2 regions of the Streptomyces luteogriseus genome follow, and region 2 is predicted to be linked to the other one. Evidence: riboswitches for the same ligand, from Rfam matches in the RefSeq annotation. Region 2 holds a riboswitch; the other holds the start of a gene.
The links. A riboswitch is a leader RNA that binds a small molecule or an ion and turns the genes downstream of it on or off. The one in region 2 is predicted to bind thiamine pyrophosphate.

Region 1: linked by a shared signal. The riboswitch ahead of thiO (glycine oxidase ThiO) and the one ahead of BJ965_RS10680 (thiamine ABC transporter substrate-binding protein) in region 2 are both predicted to bind thiamine pyrophosphate.

What each region holds. Positions count from the first base shown of each region.
Region 1 is NZ_JACHMS010000001.1:6,393,326-6,404,296, reverse strand. Features, by position in the region: gene BJ965_RS28500 (phytoene desaturase family protein) at 429-1,919, shown strand; gene BJ965_RS28495 (SCO2102 family sporulation regulator) at 1,947-2,888, opposite strand; gene metF (methylenetetrahydrofolate reductase [NAD(P)H]) at 2,945-3,868, opposite strand; gene thiE (thiamine phosphate synthase) at 3,967-4,626, opposite strand; gene BJ965_RS28480 (Rv2175c family DNA-binding protein) at 4,961-5,326, opposite strand; gene BJ965_RS28475 (NAD(P)/FAD-dependent oxidoreductase) at 5,437-6,678, opposite strand; gene BJ965_RS28470 (hypothetical protein) at 6,711-7,061, opposite strand; TPP riboswitch at 7,114-7,225, shown strand; gene thiO (glycine oxidase ThiO) at 7,223-8,407, shown strand; gene thiS (sulfur carrier protein ThiS) at 8,404-8,604, shown strand; gene BJ965_RS28455 (thiazole synthase) at 8,607-9,404, shown strand; gene pknB (Stk1 family PASTA domain-containing Ser/Thr kinase) at 9,498-10,971, shown strand, end outside.
Region 2 is NZ_JACHMS010000001.1:2,472,498-2,483,468, forward strand. Features, by position in the region: gene BJ965_RS10665 (maleylpyruvate isomerase family mycothiol-dependent enzyme) at 1-16, opposite strand, end outside; gene BJ965_RS10670 (ABC transporter ATP-binding protein) at 42-1,061, opposite strand; gene BJ965_RS10675 (ABC transporter permease) at 1,061-2,662, opposite strand; gene BJ965_RS10680 (thiamine ABC transporter substrate-binding protein) at 2,701-3,786, opposite strand; TPP riboswitch at 3,863-3,969, opposite strand; gene rlmN (23S rRNA (adenine(2503)-C(2))-methyltransferase RlmN) at 4,023-5,129, opposite strand; gene BJ965_RS10690 (hypothetical protein) at 5,344-6,078, shown strand; gene BJ965_RS10695 (YdcF family protein) at 6,619-7,287, opposite strand; gene BJ965_RS10700 (GntR family transcriptional regulator) at 7,287-8,078, opposite strand; gene BJ965_RS10705 (SCO3933 family regulatory protein) at 8,241-8,570, shown strand; gene BJ965_RS10710 (FtsK/SpoIIIE domain-containing protein) at 8,573-9,913, shown strand; gene BJ965_RS10715 (DUF2637 domain-containing protein) at 9,937-10,611, shown strand; gene BJ965_RS10720 (mobile element transfer protein) at 10,631-10,819, shown strand; gene BJ965_RS10725 (hypothetical protein) at 10,832-10,971, shown strand, end outside.

The sequences.
Region 1 (10,971 bases), 3.9 Mb from region 2:
ACCGCGCCGCACATGCGAAGGCGCCGGTCCCGTGTGGCCGCGTCCCCCGCGGGCCACCTCGAACCGGCGCCTTCTCGTGCTCCCCCGTGCGTCCCCCCGCACGACCCCCGTTCGGTCGTCCCCCGGTTTCCCCCGTGCCTCGCTCCCGCCGACACCGCCGGCGGAAGGAGCGGATCGTGGGCCGGCTCCGTTCCGGCGCCCCGTGTCGCCGGTGCCGGAGCCGTGCCCCTCTCCGTGCCTCCACTCTCTCGTGCGCGCAGGTCGCCCCCCATCCGTGCGCGTACTCAACTCCCCGGCTAGGTACGTGTACTCAGGCTTGCGCACGGGACCCCACAACGCTCCGTCGCCGCCTGGTCACGATCGCCTCCGTGCCCGTACTCGGAGGCCGCGGGCCGAGGTTGTCGGTGGCGGCCGATAAAGTCGCCGGCATGGCACGGATTGCGGTGATCGGCGCCGGGATGGGCGCGCTGACGGCCGCCGCCCGGCTGGCCGTCGCGGGCCACCGGGTGGCGGTGTACGAGCGGACGGACACATACGGCGGAGCGCTGCGCCGCTTCGAGCGCGAGGGGTTCTCCTTCGACACGGGCCCCGGCCTGCTGCCGCTGCCGGCCGTCTACCGCGACCTGTTCGTCAAGACCGGCAAGGAGCCGCTGGAGTCCTGCGTCGAGCTGGTCCAGGTCGACCCGTCGTCCCGGCACGTCTTCGCGGACGGCACGCAGGTGTCGCTGCCGAACGCCTCCCGCGCGGGCGTCGTGACCGCCCTGGACGAGGCGCTGGGCGCGGGTGCCGGGCAGCGCTGGGGCGACTTCCTGGTCCGGGCCCGGGAGGCCTGGGACCGGACCCGCCGTCCGCTGCTGGAGGAGCCGCTGTGGCCGAACTGGCAGGTGCTGGCCGAGCGCGAGCCCTACCCGTCGGTGCCGCACAAGCGGCTGCTGCGCACCCGCCGGGCCGCCACCCTCACCGAGATCGGCGCCTGGGAGCTGGGCGATCCCCGGCTCACGGCACTGCTGGAGAGCCACGCCCTCGGCCACGGCCTGGATCCGCGGGTCACCCCGGCGAGCGCGGTCGTGCTGCCGTACATGGAGCACGCCTTCGGCACCTGGTACGTGCGCGGCGGCCTGCGCGAGCTGGCGCGGGCGGTGTACGAGCGGTGTGTGGCCCGGAAGGTCGAGTTTCGATTCGGCGCCGACGTCACCGGTGTGCTGGAGAAGGACGGCCGGGCGTCGGGGGTGGAGCTCGCCGACGGGTCGGTCGCGGAGGCGGACTTCGTGGTGGCCGGGGTGGCGCCCGGCATCCTGGCCCGGCTGACGGCGGGCAGCGTCGTACGGGGTGAGGGCGAGGTGCCGCCGCAGGCCGCGACGACGGCCCGGCTGACCGTACTGCTGGCCCTGCGCGGCGCCCGGCCCGAGGGCACGGCGCACCGCACGGTGATCCACAGCCAGGACCGCGAGGCCGAGTTGGGCGCCCTGTTCGGTACGGCGGCCGGACCTCCCCGTCCCACGGTGACCGTGCTGCGGCCCGACGACCCGCGCACGGCCCCGGCCGATCATGAGGCGGTCACCCTCACGACGGTGGTGCCCGCACGGCCCGGCGGGCCGCACGACGGGCTCGTCGACCACATGATCACCGCCGCCGGACGCGCCGTGCCCGGCCTGCGCGACCGCCTCCTCTGGCATGAGGTGCGCACCCCGGCCGACATCGCGGACGCGACGGGCGCTGAGGGCGGGGCGGTGCCCGTGCCGGCCCTGGCGGCGGCCGGCGGAAGGCTGCTGCATCCGTCCAACGGCACACGGATGCCGGGTCTGTTCACCGTGGGCGGCTGGGCCCACCCCGGCGGCGGACTGCCGCACGCGGGCATGTCGGGCGCGCTGGTCGCGGGACTGATCGTGGAGGGGCCGGAGTTCCGCGGCTCGCAGTGAGCGCGCCGCCCCGGCGGGATTCAGGCTTCAGAAACGGTACTGCTCGTCGAGGCCGTTCCCCTGCGGCTGCTGCCCGCCGCCCTGGTACGGGTACGGCTGCTCCGGCGGCAGTTCCTGCCCGTACTCGTCGGTGTTGCGCTGCTGCGGGACCCACACCCCGCCGGGCGGGGTGGTCTCGCCGCCGTAGGTGCCGGCGTACTGGTCCTGGGTGTAGCCCTGCTGGCCGTAGTACTGCTGGTCACCGTACGTGGTGTCGTAAGAGCCCTGGCCGTAGTTCGAGGAGCCGATGTACGGGTCGGAGTAGGCGGCGTACTGCTGCTGGCCCGTGGCGTCGTACCCCTGCTGCTGGCCGTAGCCGGAGTAGTCGTAGGAGTAGGACTGGTCGGCCGTCTGGGCCGCGTACTGGTCCTGGGCCTGCTGCCCCGCGGCCTGGTACCCGTTGGTGTCGTAGACGCCGTAGGAGCCCGTGTCGTCGGGCATGGGCTGCGGCTCGTAGACGGCCGTGGTCTCGGCGGCCGTCGGATCGTGAACGGGGCGGGCGGGGGTGAAGACGTCGTCGCGGTCGTAGTCGTCGTCCTGGCCGTATGCGCCCGGGTCGCGACGGTAGGCGCCGGCCTCCTCGCCGTAGCCGCCCTCGGCCTCGAGGCCGGAGACCTCGAGGGTCGGCTCCTGGCGGCCGCGCTCACCGCGGCGGCGTTTGCTGCCACCCAGCGCGGGCGCGTTCATCGCCCAGCCGGCCGCGAAGCCGCTGCGGAACGACAGGGTGACGTACGTCTGCCCGACCGCGAAGGCGGCCGCGCCCAGTCCGATCACGACGACCGACGGAATCAGGACACCGACGACGACGCCGAGGAACCCGGCGAAGGCCAGCAGGCGCCAGCGCAGCCGCGCCTTGTACTGCAGCAGCACCTCGCCCAGCAGCCACAGCGCGACGATGCCGAACGCGATGTAGAGGACCGCCCAGCCCATGTACGCCCCTCTCCCAGTGGCCGTTACGCAGTGTGTCGTATACCGGTGCGAACGGTCTAGGCCTGCGGTGAGTGGTGCAGGCCCAGGTTCTCGTAGATCTCGAGTGTCGCGGTGGAGTTGTTGAGCGTGATGAAGTGCAAGCCGGGCACGCCCTCGGCGAGCAGCCGCGCACAGAACTCCGTGGCGAATTCGATCCCAATGGAGCGTACAGCGGCCGGATCGTCTTTTGCTGTGAGGATCCGCTCTTTCAGGACAGGAGGGAACGCGGCGTTGGTGAGCGACCCGATCCGCTCCAGCGTCTTCACGCTCGCGATCGGCATGACCTCGGGAATGATCGGGGTGTCACAGCCGGCGGCCGAGACCCGGTCGCGCAGCCGGAGGTAGTCCTCCGGCTGGAAGAACATCTGCGTGATGGCGTAGTCCGCGCCCGCCCGGCACTTGTCGACGAAGTGGCGGACGTCGGCGTCCCAGTCGGCGGAGCGCGGATGCATCGCCGGGAAGGCGGCGACGCCCACGCAGAAGTCGCCGGAGGCCTTGATCAGCTCGACGAGTTCGGCGGCGTAGGCCAGGCCCCGGGGGTGCGGCACCCAGTCGCCCATCGGGTCGCCGGGCGGGTCGCCGCGCAGGGCGAGCATGTTGCGGATCCCGGCGTCGGCGTACTGGCCGATGATGTTGCGCAGGTCGGCCACCGAGTGGTCGACCGCGGTGAGGTGGGCGATCGGGGTGAGGGTGGTGTCGGAGGCGATCGCCTCGGTCGCCTTGACGGTGCCCGCGCGGGTGGAACCCCCCGCTCCGTAGGTCACGGAGACGAAGTCGGGCGCCACGGCCTCGACCCGGCGGAGCGCGTTCCACAGGTTCCGCTCGCCCTTCGGGGTCTTGGGCGCGTAGAACTCGAACGAGTACGTCGTCTTGCCGTCCGCGAGCATGTCGCGGACGGTGCGAGCGTGGTCCGACCTGATGGATGCGGTGCCGAGGGCCATACCGGCAGGTTAGCCAGGGGCGGTCGGTCCCCCAACCGGGGGCTGACATTTGCCCGGATTGTCCGCTTGTTGTCCATCCCTTGGACAAACCGTCGTGGCTACGCCTCCCGCAGCCGCTTCGCGAACTCCGCCGCGGCGGCCCCCGGGTCGTCGGCCTCGGTGATCGCCCGTACGACGACCACGCGCCGGGCACCGGCTTCCAGGACCTGGTCGAGGGTGCCGAGGTCGATGCCGCCGATCGCGAACCAGGGGCGGCCGGTGCCGAGACCGGCGGTGTACCGGACGAGGTCCAGGCCGGGGGCGTGGCGGCCGGGCTTGGTGGGGGTCGGCCAGCACGGGCCGGTGCAGAAGTAGTCCAGGCCCTGCTGGACGGCGGCCGCGGCGGCCTCGGACTCGGCGTGCGTGGAGCGGCCGATCAGGACCTCGTCGCCGAGGATCGCGCGGGCCGCGGGGACCGGGAGGTCACCCTGGCCGAGGTGCAGGACGTCGGCGCCGGCGGCGTGGGCGACGTCCGCCCGGTCGTTGACCGCGAGCAGCTTGCCGTGCCGGGCACAGGCCTCGGCGAACACGGCCAGGTGTTCCAGCTCCTCGCCGGCCTCCATGCCCTTGTCCCGCAGCTGCACGATGTCGACGCCGCCGGACAGTACGGCGTCGAGGAAGTCCGCGAGGTCGCCCTGCCGCTTGCGCGCGTCGGTGCAGAGGTAGACCCGGGCGTCGGCGAGCCGGGCCCGTGCGGTGGCGGCTGCGGTGCCGGTCATGCGTGTCCCCCAGGGTGTCGGTGTCGGTGTCGTGCGGCGGGCGCGACGCCCGCGGGTCGGCGCCTCCGGGGTGCCGGAACACCCGGCTGCGGGGTGAGCGGCTCCCGGATGCCGGAGCATGTGGCCGCCGGGCGGGCGACACGGGAGTGTTCCCGTCCCGCCGCGAGCGCCTCGGGCACCTTACGCCCGCCCCGGGCCCGCGTGAGCCCGGGCGGAACGGGCGCGGGTCACCCCCGGGCCGTGACCCCGCGGGCCACGGCCCCCACTCGGGCGGTCGTTCAGGTCCGGCCCCCGCACCCATGGCGCCGGACGGTTGTCTCCCGTCGCGGCCGGGTCAGACCGCGAGCGCCTGGGCGCGGCGCTTCACCTCCGTGCCGCGGTTCTCGCTGAGCGCCTGCGCGGGGGTGCCGGGCAGGCTGTCGTCCGGGGTGAAGAGCCACTCCAGCATCTCTTCGTCCGTGAAGCCGTCGTCCCGCAGGAGCGTCAGGGTCCCGGACAGGCCCTTGACGACCTTGTCCCCGTCGATGAAGGCGGCAGGGACGTGCAGCGCGCGGTTCTCACCTCGGCGTACGGCGATGAGCTGGCCGTCCTTGACCAGCTGCCGCACACGCGTCACCTCGACGCCGAACTGTTCGGCGATGTCGGGGAGGGTGAGCCAGGCGGGGACGAGAGCATCGATCTTTGCGTCAATCTCGGTCACGGAAACCAGCCTGCCATCTCCCACTGACAGTCGGAAGTCGGCTCGGTCCGGCCGGGCGGACGCATCCCCGCCCGGCAGCTGCGTCCGGCGGCCTCGCGACGGCCCGGCGCCTACGCCGTGGCCGCCTTCAGGGGCCTGGCCGAATCCGTCAGCAGTACCGGGTTCATCGCGGCGCCCGACTCGATCAGACGGCGGCCCTGCGCCAGATCCCGGGGACGGCCCACCGCCAGCAGCGCGACCAGCCGTTCCCCGCGCAGCCAGCACACCGTCCAGGCCGGTCCGGAGGGGTCGCCCCGCCACAGGGTCGTGTCCGCTGCCGCGTGGTGCCCGGCGTACTGGACGAACCGCCCGAACTGCTCGGACCAGAAGTACGGCACCGGGTCGTACACCGCCGGTGCCTCCCCCGCGGCGCGGCCGACGATGTTCACGGCCACCGTGCGCGGCCCCTGGAGGGCGTTGTCCCAGTGGTGGACCAGCAGACGCTCGCCGTAGCGCCCGGAAGGGAAGGAGGCGCAGTCGCCGACCGCGTACACGTCCGGCACGGTGGAGCGCAGATGCTCGTCGGCCACGATCTCGCCGTGGGTGCCCAGCTCGATCCCGGAATCGGCCAGCCAGGCCGTCGCGGGGCGGGCGCCGATGCCGACGACCACCGCGTCCGCGGGCAGCCGCGATCCGTCGTCCAGGAGAACGGCTCCGGGCTCGACGTGCTCCACGCGCGCGTGCGTCCGCAGGACCGCGCCCGCGTCGGCGTACCAGCCGGCCATCGGGGCGGCGACCTCGGCGGGCAGCGCCCCGGCGAGCGGCCGTTCGGCGGCCTCGACGACCGTCACCGCGCAGCCCGCCTCGCGCGCGGCCGTGGCGAACTCGGCGCCGATCCAGCCCGCGCCGACGGCCACGATGTCGTGCCGCCGGGCGAGCACGGGCCGCAGCCGCTCGGCGTCGTCCAGGGTGCGCAGCAGATGCACGCCGGGCACGCCCTCCGCGCCCGGCAGCCGGACCGGTTCGGCGCCGGTCGCGACGACCAGGACGTCGTAGGGCACGGGCCCGTCCTCGGTGTCGAGCTCGTGGTCGGCCGGGCGCAGGCCCAGCACCTCGCAGCCGAGCCGCAGTTCGATGGCGAGTGCTTCGAAGTCGACGTCGAAGGCGGAGCCCTCGGACTTGCCGAGCAGGACGGCCTTGGACAACGGGGGCCGGTCGTAGGGCTGGTGGGGTTCGGCTCCGATCAGGATCACGTCGCCGGTGAAGCCCAGCTCGCGCAGGGCGACGGCGGTCTGCACCCCGGCCATGCCCGCGCCCGCCACGACGACGCGCCGCGGCGCGGACGAACCTGGTTCCTGCGTCTGCTCGCTCACCTGATCACCATAGACACCTGACGAATTGTCAGTCAGTCCTCATGCGCCGTGACCTGCTCCACAACGCTCGTGCCGTCGCCCCGCTGGGACTCCCACTCCCAGGTCTCCTCCAGCCGCACCCGCCCGTCGGGCAGCTCCACGACCGTCGAGACGCAGTGCCCCGAGGACGTGGTCCCGTCCCGCTTGAGCTGGACGTACCGGAAGTCCAGGCGGTCACCCTCCCGGGTACCCACGAGATGCCCGCGTACGACGTCGCCGCCCGTGTACTCGGCCCAGATCTCGCCCTGCCGCTCGTGGTAGGTGAACCGGGTGCGGGTGCCCACCTGACCCGGTGCCTGGTCGGTGACCGGGGCGAGGACGAGACCGTCGAGGGATCGGGCCATGGACGGAGGCTCCCTTACTGCGGCGTACGGCATCGGGCTAGGGTGGCCAACGTAAAGCACTCGCGGGAGCCCGGACGCACCGGGCTGAGAGGGAGGCTGGCGGCCTCCGACCGTACGAACCTGATCCGGGTCATGCCGGCGAAGGGAGGGGCTGGACGCCCATGTCGCCTACGTCCACATCCGTGTCCGCATCGTCGGACGTCCTGGTCATCGGGGGCGGGATCATCGGCCTGGTCACGGCCTGGCGGGCCGCGCAACGCGGGTTCGTCACCGCCGTCGTGGACCCGGAGCCCGGCGGCGGAGCCGCACAGGTGGCGGCCGGCATGCTGGCCGCCGTCACGGAACTGCACTACGGCGAGCAGACCCTGCTCGGCCTGAACCTCGCCTCGGCCCGCCGCTACCCGGACTTCGCCGCCGAGCTCACCGAGCTGACCGGCCAGGACCTCGGCTACCGCCGCTGCGGCACACTCGCCGTGGCCCTGGACGCCGACGACCGGGCCCACCTGCGCGAACTGCACGCCCTGCAGCAGCAGTCGGGCCTGGAGTCGCAATGGCTGTCGGGGCGCGAGTGCCGGCGCCTGGAGCCGATGCTCGCGCCGGGCGTGCGCGGCGGGCTGCGGGTCGACGGTGATCACCAGATCGACCCACGGCGGCTGGCCGGGGCGCTGGTCGCCGCCTGCGAGCGGGCGGGCGTGGTCTTCCACCGGACGTGGGCGGAGCGGCTGACCGTCGTCCGGGACCGGGCCACGGGTGTCGTCCTGGCCGACGGGACCGAGGCGGCCGCCGGGCAGGTGGTGCTCGCCGGGGGCAGTCTCAGCGGGCGGCTCGCGGGTGTCCCGCAGGACGTGCTGCCTCCCGTGCGGCCGGTGAAGGGGCAGGTCCTGCGGCTGACCATGCCACGGCGGCACGGGCCGTTCCTGAGCCGGACCGTGCGCGCGGTGGTGCGCGGCAGCCATGTCTATCTGGTGCCGCGCGCGAGCGGCGAGCTCGTCGTCGGGGCGACCAGCGAGGAGCTGGGCTGGGACACCACGGTGACCGCGGGCGGCGTGTACGAGCTGCTGCGGGACGCGCACGAGCTGGTCCCGGGCATCACCGAGCTGCCGCTCACCGAGACCCGGGCCGGGCTGCGGCCCGGCTCCCCCGACAACGCGCCGCTGCTGGGCCCGACCGGTCTGGAGGGGCTGCTGCTGGCCACCGGCCACTACCGCAACGGCGTCCTGCTCACGCCCGTGACCGGCGACGCCATGGCGCACGTCCTGGCGACGGGCGAACTCCCCGAGGAGGCCCGCCCCTTCACGCCGAAGCGCTTCACTCCCGCCACCGCACTCTCGGAGCAGCCCGCATGAACATCTCCGTCAACGGGGAACCCCGGGACGTCCGGCCCGGCACGGCTCTCGACGCCGTCGTGAGGTCGCTCACCGCCGCACCCTCGGGCGTGGCCGCCGCCCTCAACGAAACCGTCGTCCCGCGCACGCAGTGGCCCGCCACGCCCCTGTCCGAGGGAGACCGCGTGGAAGTCCTCACCGCCGTCCAAGGAGGCTGACCATGGCCGACGATCCGTTCTCCCTCGGTGGTACGTCGTTCACGTCCCGTCTGATCATGGGCACGGGCGGGGCGCCCAGCCTCGACGTGCTGGAGCGGTCGCTGGTCGCGTCCGGCACGGAGCTGACGACGGTCGCGATGCGCCGGGTGAACGCCTCCGTGCACGGCTCGGTGCTGTCCGTCCTGGACAAGCTGGGCATCCGGGTGCTGCCCAACACGGCGGGCTGCTTCACCGCCGGCGAGGCCGTCCTCACGGCCCGGCTCGCGCGCGAGGCCCTCGGCACGGACCTGGTCAAGCTGGAGGTCATCGCCGACGAGCGCACCCTGCTGCCGGACCCGATCGAGACGCTGGAGGCGGCCGAGACCCTGGTCGACGACGGGTTCACGGTGCTGCCGTACACCAACGACGATCCGGTGCTGGCCCGGAAGCTGGAGGACGTGGGCTGTGCGGCGATCATGCCGCTGGGCTCGCCGATCGGCTCCGGTCTCGGGATCCGCAACCCGCACAACTTCCAGCTGATCGTGGAGCACGCGCGCGTGCCGGTGATCCTGGACGCGGGCGCGGGTACGGCCTCGGACGCCGCGCTGGCGATGGAGCTGGGGTGTGCGGGTGTGATGCTCGCCTCGGCGGTGACGCGGGCGCAGGAGCCCGTGCTGATGGCCGACGCGATGCGGCATGCCGTGGAGGCGGGGCGGCTGGCGTACCGGGCGGGGCGGATCCCGCGGCGGCATTTCGCGCAGGCGTCGTCTCCGACGGAGGGAAGGGCCGCCCTGGACCCGGAACGGCCCGCTTTCCAGTAGGTGCTCGTCCACACGTCACAGGTCGGCTGCAGTCCCGCCCCGAAAACGGGCGGGGCGGGAGAGCTGTCGGTGTCGGCTCGTACACTCGCCTGCGTGGACACGACCCTTCAGGACCCCTTGGTCGGGCAGGTGCTCGACGGCCGGTATCGCATCGATTCGCGGATCGCGGTCGGCGGGATGGCCACGGTCTACCGGGCCGTGGACACCCGGCTCGACCGGGTCCTCGCGCTCAAGGTGATGCACCCCGCGCTCGCGGTCGACGCCTCGTTCGTGGAGCGGTTCATCCGCGAGGCGAAGTCCGTGGCCCGGCTGGCCCACCCGAACGTGGTGCAGGTCTTCGACCAGGGCAACGACGGCTCGTACGTGTACCTGGCGATGGAGTACGTCGCGGGCTGCACCCTGCGTGACGTGCTGCGCGAGCGCGGGGCCCTGCAGCCGCGGGCCGCGCTGGACATCCTGGAGCCGGTGCTGGCCGCGCTGGGCGCCGCGCACCGCGCCGGGTTCGTGCACCGCGACATGAAGCCCGAGAACGTCCTGATAGGGGATGACGGCCGGGTGAAGGTCGCCGACTTCGGGCTCGTCCGGGCCGTGGACACGGTCACGAACACCACCGGCACGGTCCTCGGCACGGTCTCGTACCTCGCGCCGGAGCAGATAGAGGACGGCACCGCCGATCCCCGCGTCGACGTGTACGCGTGCGGCGTGATGCTCTACGAGATGCTGACCGGCGACAAGCCGCACGACGGGGACTCCCCCGCCGTGATCCTGTACAAGCACCTGCACGAGGACGTGCCCCCGCCCTCGGCCGCCGTGCCCGGTATGGCGTACGAGCTGGACGAGATGGTGGCCTCCGCGACCGCCCGGACCCCTGCCCTGCGCCCGTACGACGCGGTGGCGCTGCTCGCGCAGGTCCGTGACGGACGCGGCCGGCTGGACGAGGACCAGCTGGACGCGGTGCCGCCGCAGGCACTCGCGGTGGACCACGACAACGGCGACGACCGGACGACCGTGATCCCGCGTGCTCTGACCACGCCGCGTCCGCTGCCGGCGGACGGGGACGACCACGCTTCCGGGCCCGCCCTCGACCGCACCAGCCGCTTCGCGTCCCCGCCGCCGCCCCCACCGTCCCGGCGCCGCTCGGGAATCCGGCGCGGTCCGGCGGCGATCGTCGTCGCGGTCCTGCTCGCGCTCGGCCTCGGCGCCGGCGTCTGGTACATCAACTCCGGCCAGTTCACCAAGGTCCCGCCGCTGCTGGCGAAGACCCAGGACGAGGCCGAGGACCGGTTGCAGGACGCGGGTCTGGAGGTCGGCAAGGTCAGCCACGCCCACAGCGACACCGTCAAGCGCGGCACGATCATCGGCAGCGACCCGGAGCCGGGCGCCCGGATCCGCGTCAACGACGCCGTGTCGTTCACCATCTCCGATGGCCCCGAGACCGTGCGCGTGCCCGCTCTGGCCGGGCAGAAGCTGGGCGAGGCGCAGGACCAGCTGAGGAAGGACGGGCTGGATCCGGGCATGGTCACCCGGGAGTTCAGCGAGGACGTGCCACGCGGCTCGGTGATCTCCG
Region 2 (10,971 bases):
CGAGTAGCGGCGTCATACCCCGCACCCTAGGCGGCGGACGATCAGCCGAGCACCACGATTTCGGCCGCGTCGAACTCCACTCCGACCTCGTCCCCGGTCTCCGGCGCGTCCCGCAGCACACAGGCCGCCTCCAGGCGCGGGGCGTCCGGGGGCTGGAGGTGCACGGTGACATGGGTGCCCCTGAAGGTGCGCGCGGCCACGGTGCAGCGCAGGCCCACGTCGGCGGGCACCAGGCGCACCCCGGCGGGCCGCACCAGCAGGGTCCGGGTGCCCTGCGGTGCGTCCTCCGGCACCGGCACCTTGCCCCACGGCGTGTCCGCTGCCTCGGTCCCCACCGTCGCCTCGACCACGTTCTCGAAGCCCAGGAAGCGGGCGACGAACGCGTCGGCGGGCCGCTGCCACACCTCGAGGGGCGTACCGGACTGGGCGATCCGCCCGTCCCGCATCACCACGACCCGGTCGGCCAGCGCGAAGGCCTCCCCCTGGTCATGCGTCACGGCGAGCACGGTCGTGCCCAACCGCCTGAACAGTTGCTTCAGTTCGACGACCAGCCGCTCCCGCAGCGACCGGTCGAGCTGTCCCAGCGGCTCGTCCAGCATCAGCAGCCGGGGGCTCGGCGCGAGGGCCCGGGCCAGCGCCACCCGCTGCTGCTCCCCGCCGGACAACGCGGCGACGGCCCGTCGGCCCGCGCCCGGCAGCCCCACGAGGTCCAGCAACTCCCGCACCCGCTCGGCCTGTCGCCGCTTCGGCTCGCCGTGCATCCGCAACCCGAAGGCCACGTTGCCGCCCACGTCCCGCTGCGGGAACAGCTGGTGGTCCTGGAACATCAGCCCGATACCGCGCCGGTGCGCCGGCAGGCCCGCCTGGTCGCGCCCGTCGAGCATCACCCTCCCGGAGTTCAGGGGTTGCAGGCCGGCCACCGCCCGCAGCAGGGTCGACTTGCCGCTGCCGCTGGGTCCGAGCACGCACACGATCTCGTGCTCGGCGACCTCCAGATCGACGGCGTCCAGTACAGCCCGGCCGCCGAAACGGACCGTCGCGTCCCGCAGGGCCAACAGCATCAGAACTCCCCCGTCCGGTCCGTGCGCAGCCTCTCCAGCACCAGCAGGGCCACAGCGCACACCACCATCAGAATCGTCGAAAGGGCCATCGCCTGGCCGTAGTTGAGGTCACCGGGCCGACCGAGCAGCCGGGCGACGGCCACCGGCAGCGTCGGCCGGTCGGGCCGTGCGATGAACACCGTCGCCCCGAACTCCCCGAGCGACACGGCGAAGGCGAACCCGGCCGCGATCAGCAGCGCCCGCCGCACCATCGGCAGGTCCACCTCCCGCCACACCCGCCAGGGCGAGGCACCGAGCACCGAGGCCGCCTCCCGCAGCCGCACGTCCACCGCCCGCAGCACGGGCAGCATGGTCCGGACGACGAACGGCACACCCACCAGCGCCTGTGCGAGCGGCACCAGGATCCACGAGGACCGCAGATCCAGCGGCGGCTCGTCGAGGGAGATCAGGAACCCGAAGCCGACGGTCACCGCGGACACCCCGAGCGGCAGCATCAGCAGCGCGTCGAAGCCGCGCACGAGCCGCCCGGCGTCCCGGCGGGTGAGCGCCACCGCGGCGAGCCCGCCGATCAGCACGGCGATGAGGGTGGCGGCGACGGCGTACGACAGGGAGTTGCCGATCGCCTCGATCGGCGGGACCAGGAACACTCCCCCGTCCTCGCTGGTCAGCGCCCGGTAGTAGCCGAGGCCCGGCGCGTCCAGGGACCGCTGCACCAGCACGGCCAGCGGCAGCACCAGCAGCACGGCGATGGTGAGGAGCACGCCGCCCAGCAGCGTCCACTGCCCCGCTCCGCGTGGCCGGCGCGCGGTCACGGACGCGTCCACCAGCCGCAGCGCGGTCTCCCGCCGCCGCACGGTCCAGGCGTGCACCGCGAGGATCGCGCCCACCGCCGCGAACTGGATCAGCGTCAGCACGGCCGCGGTGGACAGATCGAAGATCTCCGAGGTCTGCCGGTAGATCTCCACCTCCAGGGTGGAGAACGTGGGCCCGCCGAGGATCTGCACGACACCGAAGGAGGTGAAGGTGAACAGGAAGACCATGAGTGCGGCGGCGGCCACGGCCGGGCCGAGGGCGGGCAGGGTGACCTGCCGCCAGGCCTTCAGCTGGGACGCCCCGAGCATCCGCGCGGCCTCCTCCTGCCGCGGGTCGAGCTGCGCCCAGAGCCCGCCGACGGTCCGGACGACGACCGCGTAGTTGAAGAAGACATGCGCGAGCAGGATCGCCCACACCGTGGTGTCCAGGCGTACGCCCCACAGCTCGTCGAGCAGCCCGCCCCGGCCGACCATCGCCAGGAACGCCGTACCGACGACGACCGTCGGCAGCACGAACGGGACGGTGACGACCGCCCGCAGGACCTGCTTGCCCGGGAAGTCGAAGCGCGCGAAGACGTACGCGCCGGGGAGCGCGACGAGCAGGGTGAGCGCGGTGGAGACCAGCGCCTGCCAGGTGGTGAACCACAGGACGTGCCGGACGTCGGACTGCGCGAGCACCTCCCCGATCCGCCCGAAATGCCACGCCCCGTCGGTCTTGAGGCCGCGCGCGACGATCGCGGCGACGGGGTAGGCGAAGAAGACCGCGAAGAACACGACGGGCGCGGCCAGCAGACCGAACCGCGCCGCCGCGCCCCGCCGCCGGGCGGCTACTTCAGTACGAGTGAGGTCCACGACTTGACCCACTGGTCACGGTGGTCGGCGATCTTCGCCGGGTCCATGGTCTCGGGGTCCTTCACCTGCGGCCCGTACTTCACGAAGTCCGGCGGCACCTGGGCGCCCTCGGTCACCGGGTAAACGAACATGTTGAGCGGCATGTCCTCCTGGAACCTCTTGCCGATGAGGAAGTCGAGGAGGGCCTTGCCACCCTTGCTGTTCCTGGCGTTGCCGAGCAGCCCGGCGTACTCGACCTGCCGGAAGCAGGTGCCCTCGGCGACCCCGGTCGGGGCGGTGGTGGGCTTCGGCTTGGTGTACAGCACCTCGGCGGGCGGCGAGGAGGCGTACGACACCACGAGCGGCCGGTCGCCCTTGGCCTTCTTGCCGCTGCTGGAGCCGGAGAACTCCTCGTTGTAGGCCTGCTCCCAGCCGTCGACGACCTTCACACCGTTGGCCTTGAGCTTCTTCCAGTAGCCCTCCCAGCCGTTGTCCCCGTACTCGGCGGCGGTGCCGAGCAGGAAGCCGAGGCCGGGTGAGGAGGCGGAGGCGTTCTCGGTGACCAGCAGGTTCTTGTACTGGGGCTTGACCAGATCGTCGAAGCTCTTCGGCGGCTCCAGATCGCGGTCGGCGAAGTACTTCTTGTCGTAGTTGACGCAGATGTCGCCGGTGTCGATGGGCGTGACCCGGTGCCGGTCCCCGTCGACGCGGTACTCGGCCTTGATCGTGTCGGAGCCCTTCGGCTCGTACGGCTGGAACAGGCCGTTGTCGAGGGCCCTCGAGAGCAGGGTGTTGTCGACGCCGAAGAAGACGTCGCCCTGCGGGTTGTCCTTGGTCAGGATGGCCTTGTTCACGGCCTGCCCGGCGTCGCCGTCCTTCAGGACGTCGACCTTGTAGCCGGACTGCTTCTCGAAGGCCGCGATGACGTCCTTGGACACGGCCCACGAGTCGTGGCTGACGAGCGTCACGGTCTTGGAGTCGCCGGACCCCTGACCGCCGTCGGACGATCCGCACGCGGCGAGCGTGCCGGCCATGCCGAGCCCGACGACGACAGCCGTCAGTCGCTTCTTGGTGGTGCTCACTGGATTCCTCCTGGAGTGACCAGGAGAAGACGCGGCCCTGCCCGGGACTTCCGGGGTCCCGGGCAGGGCGCAACAGCTCGAGTGGTGACCGATCTCCCTACCCAGAATGACCTGGGCCAGGTTCGGAGGGTCTGCGGCCGTGTGCCGCACTCTCAGCGCTGTGGCGCTCCCCTGTCGGAATATGCAGATGTCGAATACGAGGTTGCCGATATGAAGATGTGCTTACGACGGTCAGACTACCGTTCGGTGGCCGCGAGCTGACCACACGCCCCGTCGATCTCCTGACCACGGGTGTCCCGGATCGTCACCGGCACACCATGGGCGGCGATGGCCTCCACGAACGCCTTCTCGTCCTCGGGCCGGGAGGCGGTCCACTTCGACCCCGGCGTGGGGTTCAGCGGGATGAGGTTGACGTGCACGGGCCTGCCCTTGAGCATCCGGCCGAGCCGGTCACCACGCCAGGCCTGGTCGTTGATGTCCCGGATCAGCGCGTACTCGATGGACAGCCGCCGCCCCGACTTGGCGCTGTACTCGAAGCCGGCGTCCAGCACCTCGCGGACCTTCCAGCGCGTGTTCACCGGCACGAGGGTGTCGCGCAGCTCGTCGTCGGGGGCATGCAGCGAGATGGCGAGGCGGCACTTGAAGCCCTCGTCGGAGAACCGGTGGATGGCCGGGACGAGGCCGACGGTGGAGACGGTGATGCCGCGCTGCGAGAGGCCCACCCCGTCGGGCTCGGGGTCGGTGAGCCGCCGGATGGCACCGGCGACGCGGTTGTAGTTGGCGAGCGGCTCGCCCATGCCCATGAAGACGATGTTGCTGAGCCGAGCCGGTCCTCCGGGCACCTCCCCGTCCCGCAGCGCCCGCATGCCGTCCACGATCTGGTGCACGATCTCGGCGGTGGACAGATTCCGGTCCAGCCCCGCCTGCCCGGTCGCACAGAACGGGCAGTTCATGCCGCATCCCGCCTGCGAGCTGATGCACATGGTCACCCGGTCCGGGTAGCGCATCAGCACGGACTCGACGAGCGTCCCGTCGAACAGCCGCCACAGCGTCTTGCGCGTGGTGCCCTGGTCGGTCGACAGGTGCCGCACGACGGTCATCAGCTCGGGCAGCAGCGCCTCCCGCAGCTTCCCCCGGGCACCGGCCGGAATGTCCGTCCACTGCTCCGGATCATGCGCGTACCGCGCGAAGTAGTGCTGCGAGAGCTGCTTGGCACGAAACGGCTTCTCCCCGACAGCGGCTACGGCCTCCTTGCGCTCGGCAGGAGTGAGATCGGCGAGATGCCGCGGCGGCTTCTTGGCTCCGCGGGGGGCTACGAAAGTGAGTTCTCCGGGTGCAGGCATAACCCATCCAGTGTGGCAGATCAACTCCGGTTGCCCAGGCCAGAGTGGGGTGGGGGTGGTCACCCGTGGGCGTCGGCTGTCAGCGTTGGTCGGCCTCGCACGGCCCAGGGACGGCCCAGCCGAGGTCTCTTGCCTCGTTGGGTCCGGGATGCAAGTCGGCGAAACCGATAAATTCCCTGCCTACACGCCTGGCGTTATGCCTATCCTGTGAATCATGGCGCGACAGTTGCAACCATGGTGGATTGATCCCGCACTTCCGGGCTGCGAAGTGGGTGGGTCTGGGCGGTCAGGTATGACGTCAGATGAAATCACCCTCAAGAACCTCGCAGAGTTCTCGCATGCTCACGCTGATTACCGAATCAAGAATCACCAGAACGCGTACGACAGGATTGACGCCATATTGGCGCTCAAGAGATCCATGCAAACCCGTCTAGAACACTTAGATCGGCTATACGGGTTTAAGCAGTACCCGGAGTTCAAGCAGCTCGGTCCTCTCGGTCTCCTGGACCACTGGGGAGTCATTCGTCGGCGGATGCTGCATCGCATGAGGCAGCTGCGTAACGCGGTTGAGCATGACGGAGCTGAGCCACCGAGCCTGGATAACTGCGAGGACTACGCCGAGGTGACCTGGTGGTTCTTACGGGGCACCTCCCCGCTCTTGCAACCGATGGAAAATGTCGATTACCTTGGCGAATTCCACGGCGACATTACATACACCTACAGACCGCTTCAGATCAGGATCTCAGGCGATGTAACCCGTGATCTTATCTCTGATTCGGAGCGTTCAGGGTGGTCCAAACTTAAAACCGAGACGGCTCGCTACGGTGCCGGAAAGGGGGAAATGACTCCGGTTGAAAATGGGGACGGGCGTTACCTGCTCGAAGCTAACGTCGCTGGCGCCGAGTGGGCGCATGATTTTCTGAGGCATGCATTTCGGCAATTGCTATGACGCTGCCCATCGCGTTCGTTTGCCCACCTGCCTTCCCCACCACTCACCCCAGCTCCCATCCCGTCTGCCGTCGACCCACACACCGTGGAGCGGGCGTGGTCCCTGGCGTCCAGGTGGAGCGCGCCACTGTACGAACGACCTGGACGCCAGGGGCCGCGTCTGCTCGGCTCTGCCTGGGTCGACGGCAGACGGGATGGGAGCTCCCCGCGCACGCCACCGATCGGCCGGCACTCGCGAACGGCGCCCCCGCCATCTCGGAGCCTGAGCGCCCCCGCCGGAGGCATGCTTTGAGCGTTGCCGCGCTCGCGGATCTCGACTCATGGCCCGGCCTGTTTCACATGCGGGCGCGCGTCGGCGCAGCCCGGGCGGAGCGAGCCGAAGGCAGGAGCGGCGCCCGGAGCGGAGCCGGGAAGCGCGCCCGGCGGAGCGGAGCGCAGCCGGGGCTTGATGAGGTAGAGAAACTCGTAACAGCTCGGGCGTGGCCGGTCGGGGTAGGGGCATCCCTCGCGGCGTGAGTGCCTGCCTGGCGCCGAGTTGATGTCAGGTGGAAGCCTTGCCACTGGTGGTGAGGAGCCGACTGGTGAAGCCTTCGCGGCAGAGCCGCTCGAACGCCTGACGTACGTCCTCCGGCACCGGCTGACTGATCATGAACCCTTGCTCCGGGTAGATCAGCAAGCGCTGAAGCGCGCCCACAAGCATGTCGATGACTAGCCGTTCATCCCCGATGGAATCGACGTAGTTGTCGAACGTCATCGGGGTCGAGGCGCTAACCACCTCGACCTCCGGCCAGAGCTTGCGCGCCGTCGCGTACGAGCGCCTCTCCTCATACGGTTTGCTGATCAGGAGCACGGAGGACACCTCCACTCCGGCCTCCTCGAGCAGAGCTTTGGACAAGCGGATGTTCTCGCCGGTGTTGCGAGCGTGCTGTTCTACGAGCACCGCGGAGCTGGGAACGCCGAGTTCAAGAGCCCGCTCGCGGTAGTGGACTGCCTCACCCCTCGGCATGCGTTCTCGCGTCGTGGGGCTGGTAGATCCCGTGAACACAAGCAGTGGAGCCATGCCGCGCTTGTACAGATCGACTGCCGTATCGGCCACACCCAGGTCGTGGCTGCCCAGGCCGATCGCGACAGAGCACGGCCGCGGGGTGTGGCCCATCTGGTGGTAGTCCCACAGGCGTCGTGCGTCGGCCCGTGCCTGTGTCGAGATCATTACTGCCCCTTCTCGCCCTTCGCTGAGTCCGGAACCTTGAAGTCGTATTCCCAGGCGAAGCGCGAAGCCGCGTGAACACCGATGGCGAACTCGACCACTGTGCCAGATGCCGTGTAGGTCGTCCGATGCAGCTCGACGACCGGTTCACCCGGCGGTAGTTGCAGGAGCTTCGCCTCGTCGGACGTGGGGGCCCGGGCGAAGAGCCGCTCCTTCATGTGGTCGATCTCGTACCCGGCGTCGTACAGCACCCGAAAGCCGCCGCCTTTGCCGGCCGGTCCCGGTGTCGGGTCCACCAGCCTGGTGCCCTCGACATGCTCGGGTCGGTAGTAGCTGGTCAGGGTGTGCGTCGGCTGGTCGCCTTCCTTCACCAATCGAGCTCGCGCGTACACCTCTGCTCCTTCAGGCAGGCCGTGCGCGGCTGCGACTGCTGGCGGGGCTTCGATGAGGCTGACCGTCTGGGACTGCTCGTTCCGGCGATAGCTGCGCCCGGAGGCCACGCGGTCCGCGATGAACGCGACCTCGTCGCCGTCGCGCCACTTGGCCTTGTCGTACCGGGCGACGCCGAGCCGCTTCAGCGGAACCTGTTGCCGTACGACGGTGCCGTGCCCCCGAGACGAGGTCACCAGGCCCTCGGCCTCAAGAGCCTTGTAAGCCGCATGGACGGTGGACTTTGAGCCCACACCCTCTGCGACTAGCTCCCTGATCTGCGGAAGGTGCTGGCCTGGTGCGTACTCGCCCCTCTTGATCTGCTCAGCCAGCTTGTCCGCCAGCTCTCGCCACTTGGGCGTCATCGCGTGACTCCTCTCTTCGAGAACCAGTCAAACACAGTCCCAGGACTGTTGACAGTCCTGGGACTGCGTGCCACTGTTTCCTCAGTCGCTCGCAGTCCTAGGACTGCGAGCCGGAGGGTCTTCTTTGGGCTGCTCCAAACGCATCGACTCAGGGAGTGCTTCATGCCGTCGTTCAAGATCGACGTTTCCACCGCCGTTGTGTTCGTGGCCACCGCCCCGACGCCGAAGCTTGTCAACCAGAAGACCGGAGAGCGCGCCGTGGACCGGGAGACCGGTGCGGGCCTGTCGACCGTGGGCCTGCTGGTCTCGGACGAGGGGGAGGGCAACCTCTACCAGGTCACGATCCCGGAGACGGGTATCCCGGAGGGCCTGGCGCCGGGGCTGCCGGTGAAGGTGATCGGCTTGAAGGCCCGTGACTGGGAGAACGAGTTCAACGGCCAGAAGCGCCACGGCATCTCGTTCCGCGCGGTCGCGATCACCCCGGCGGCCTGATCATGACGGACCTGTCGATATGGCTGGAGGCCACGGGAGCCGTAGCGGGTGCCGGTGGTCTCGGCTACGCGAAGGTACGCGCCCCGCGCGTGTACTGGGCGCTGGTCGGCATGCCGGTCACCTGGGGCCGCTTCCTCCTCTCGTACCGCTCGACCATGGACGTGTGCGGGCTGACGGTGCAGCCCTCGGGTCTGCGGGCGTTCATGACGCGCAACGTTGCCCGCCGCGAGGTGCAGCCGGTCCCGCCGAAGATCCGCCGGGTACGCGGCACCTCGACCGGCCTGCGGGTCACCCTGCGGCTCCCGGCCGGTCTGGAACCCGCCGACCTGATCGCCACCTCGGAACGGCTGCGCCACGCCTGGGGCGTGCACTCGGTGACCGTGGTGGAGACCAAGCCGGGATACGTAGAGCTGCGCATGACCGGCTATGACGTGCTGCGCCGGGTGCGGATGCCGCGTAAGGCACGTCCCCACGACATGGTCGTGCCGGTCGCACTGCGGGAGGACGGGACCGCCTTCGAGCGGGACTACCGGAAGGCGCCGATGGCGCTCACCCTGGGCGCGAACCATTCTGGCAAGTCGATGTATCAGCGCAACCTGATCAAGGGGCTCGCCCAACTGCCGGTGGCTCTGGTCGGCATCGACTGCAAGCGCGGGGTGGAACAGACCGCCTACGGGCCTCGCCTGTCGGCACTGGCCACCACTCCGGACGAATCCGCCTCGCTGCTGGCTGTCTTGGTGGCGGAGATGGAAAGCCGCTTCGACGTGCTGAAGGGGCACGGCGTCTCCGACTTGTGGGAGCTACCCGCCGAGCTCCGGCCGGTGCCGGTCGTCGTCCTGGTGGACGAGGTGGCAGAGCTGTTCCTGATCTCCTCCAAGAAGGATGAGGAACGCCGCGAGCGAATCGTCACCGCGCTGATCCGACTGGCGCAGATGGCCCGCGCCGTCGGCATCTACCTGGAGATCTGCGGACAGCGCTTTGGTTCCGACCTGGGCAAGGGCGCCACCATGCTCCGTGCCCAGCTCACCGGCCGGGTGGTGCACCGGGTCAACGACAAGCAGACCGCCGAGATGGGTCTGAACGACGTGGCCCCCGACGCTGTCGCGGTCGCCAGCCTCATCCCGATGGAACGCCCTGGGACGGCGGTCGCGGCGGACGCCTCCGGTGGCTGGTCGAAGATCCGTACCCCGGACACGTCTCGCGACGAGGTGGCGGCGGTCTGCCGGGCCTTCGCTCACCTGGTCCCGGACTTCCCCACTCTCGAACCCTTTCGCCCCTACGTGCCCGCCGATATGCCGGCCGTTGGTCCCTCGCTGGTCAAGGCCCGGCCGGTCACCGACTGACCCCCCGAAGGGAGGTGTCCTCCATGCCTCGCTCGATCCGTCCGGACGCGGTATTGGTCCAGGCCGTCATCGCCGGTGCACTGTCCTTCGCCCACCTGCACGACCTGGCCGCAGCCGCCGGACAGACCGGCTGGAAAGCCTGGGCCTATCCCGTCTCCGTGGACTTGCTGCTTGTCGCTGCCTGGCGTCGGCTGCGCACGGCCCGCCGGGACCGCGCGGCCTGGATCTGGTTCGTCATCGCGCTGTTCGCCTCGCTCGGCGCCAACGTCGCCACCGCCGGGCTCCTTGACCTCGACGCCGTGCCCGCCTGGCTGTGCATCCTCGTCGCTGGCTGGCCCGCCCTGGCGTTCCTGGGCGGAACGCTCCTGGTGCACTCGCCCACCGAAACGACCGCTCCGCCCGAGCAGCTGGTGAACGACGAACCCGCCGCGCCGGAAGTCGAGATGCACCGCACCGACGAACCCGACCCTGTTCCCGAGACGGCTCCCGTACCGGCACCGGAGCTGACGGCCGCACCGCCGAAGCCACCTACCAGCACACCAGCGGTCCCGGTCGCCCTGCTCGACCACGCCCGGAAGATCGCTGACGCACACCGGGCCTCCACCGGCTCACCGATGCCCGCGGCTGACCTGTCCGCCCGGCTCGGCCTGCCCACCCCGATGACCGACGCGATCACCGCCGAACTCCAACTCACCTGACCAGGAAGGAGAAACACCCGTGAGCGCTTACCGCCGCTTCCGCGACCGCCTCCGCATCGGCCCTGTCCAGGTCGCCACGTACTACGACGCCCGGGGCCGCGACATGCACACGGCTGCCTGCACCGCCCCCGGCTGCGGCTTCTCCGCCGACTACACCAGCCGCGCCGCTGCCGAGCTCGCCGCCCGCACCCACCGCTGCAAGGCCTGACAGGAGACCGCCATGGACGTTCCGCTCTGGCTCGCGCTGCTCGTCGTCGGCTTCCTCGGCATCAAGCTCATCCGCCCGCCGTGGTGGCTGGTCGCCGTGCTCCTCCTCGGCGGCTACCTCGTCGCGGACAGCATCCTCGGCCCCGCCGTCGG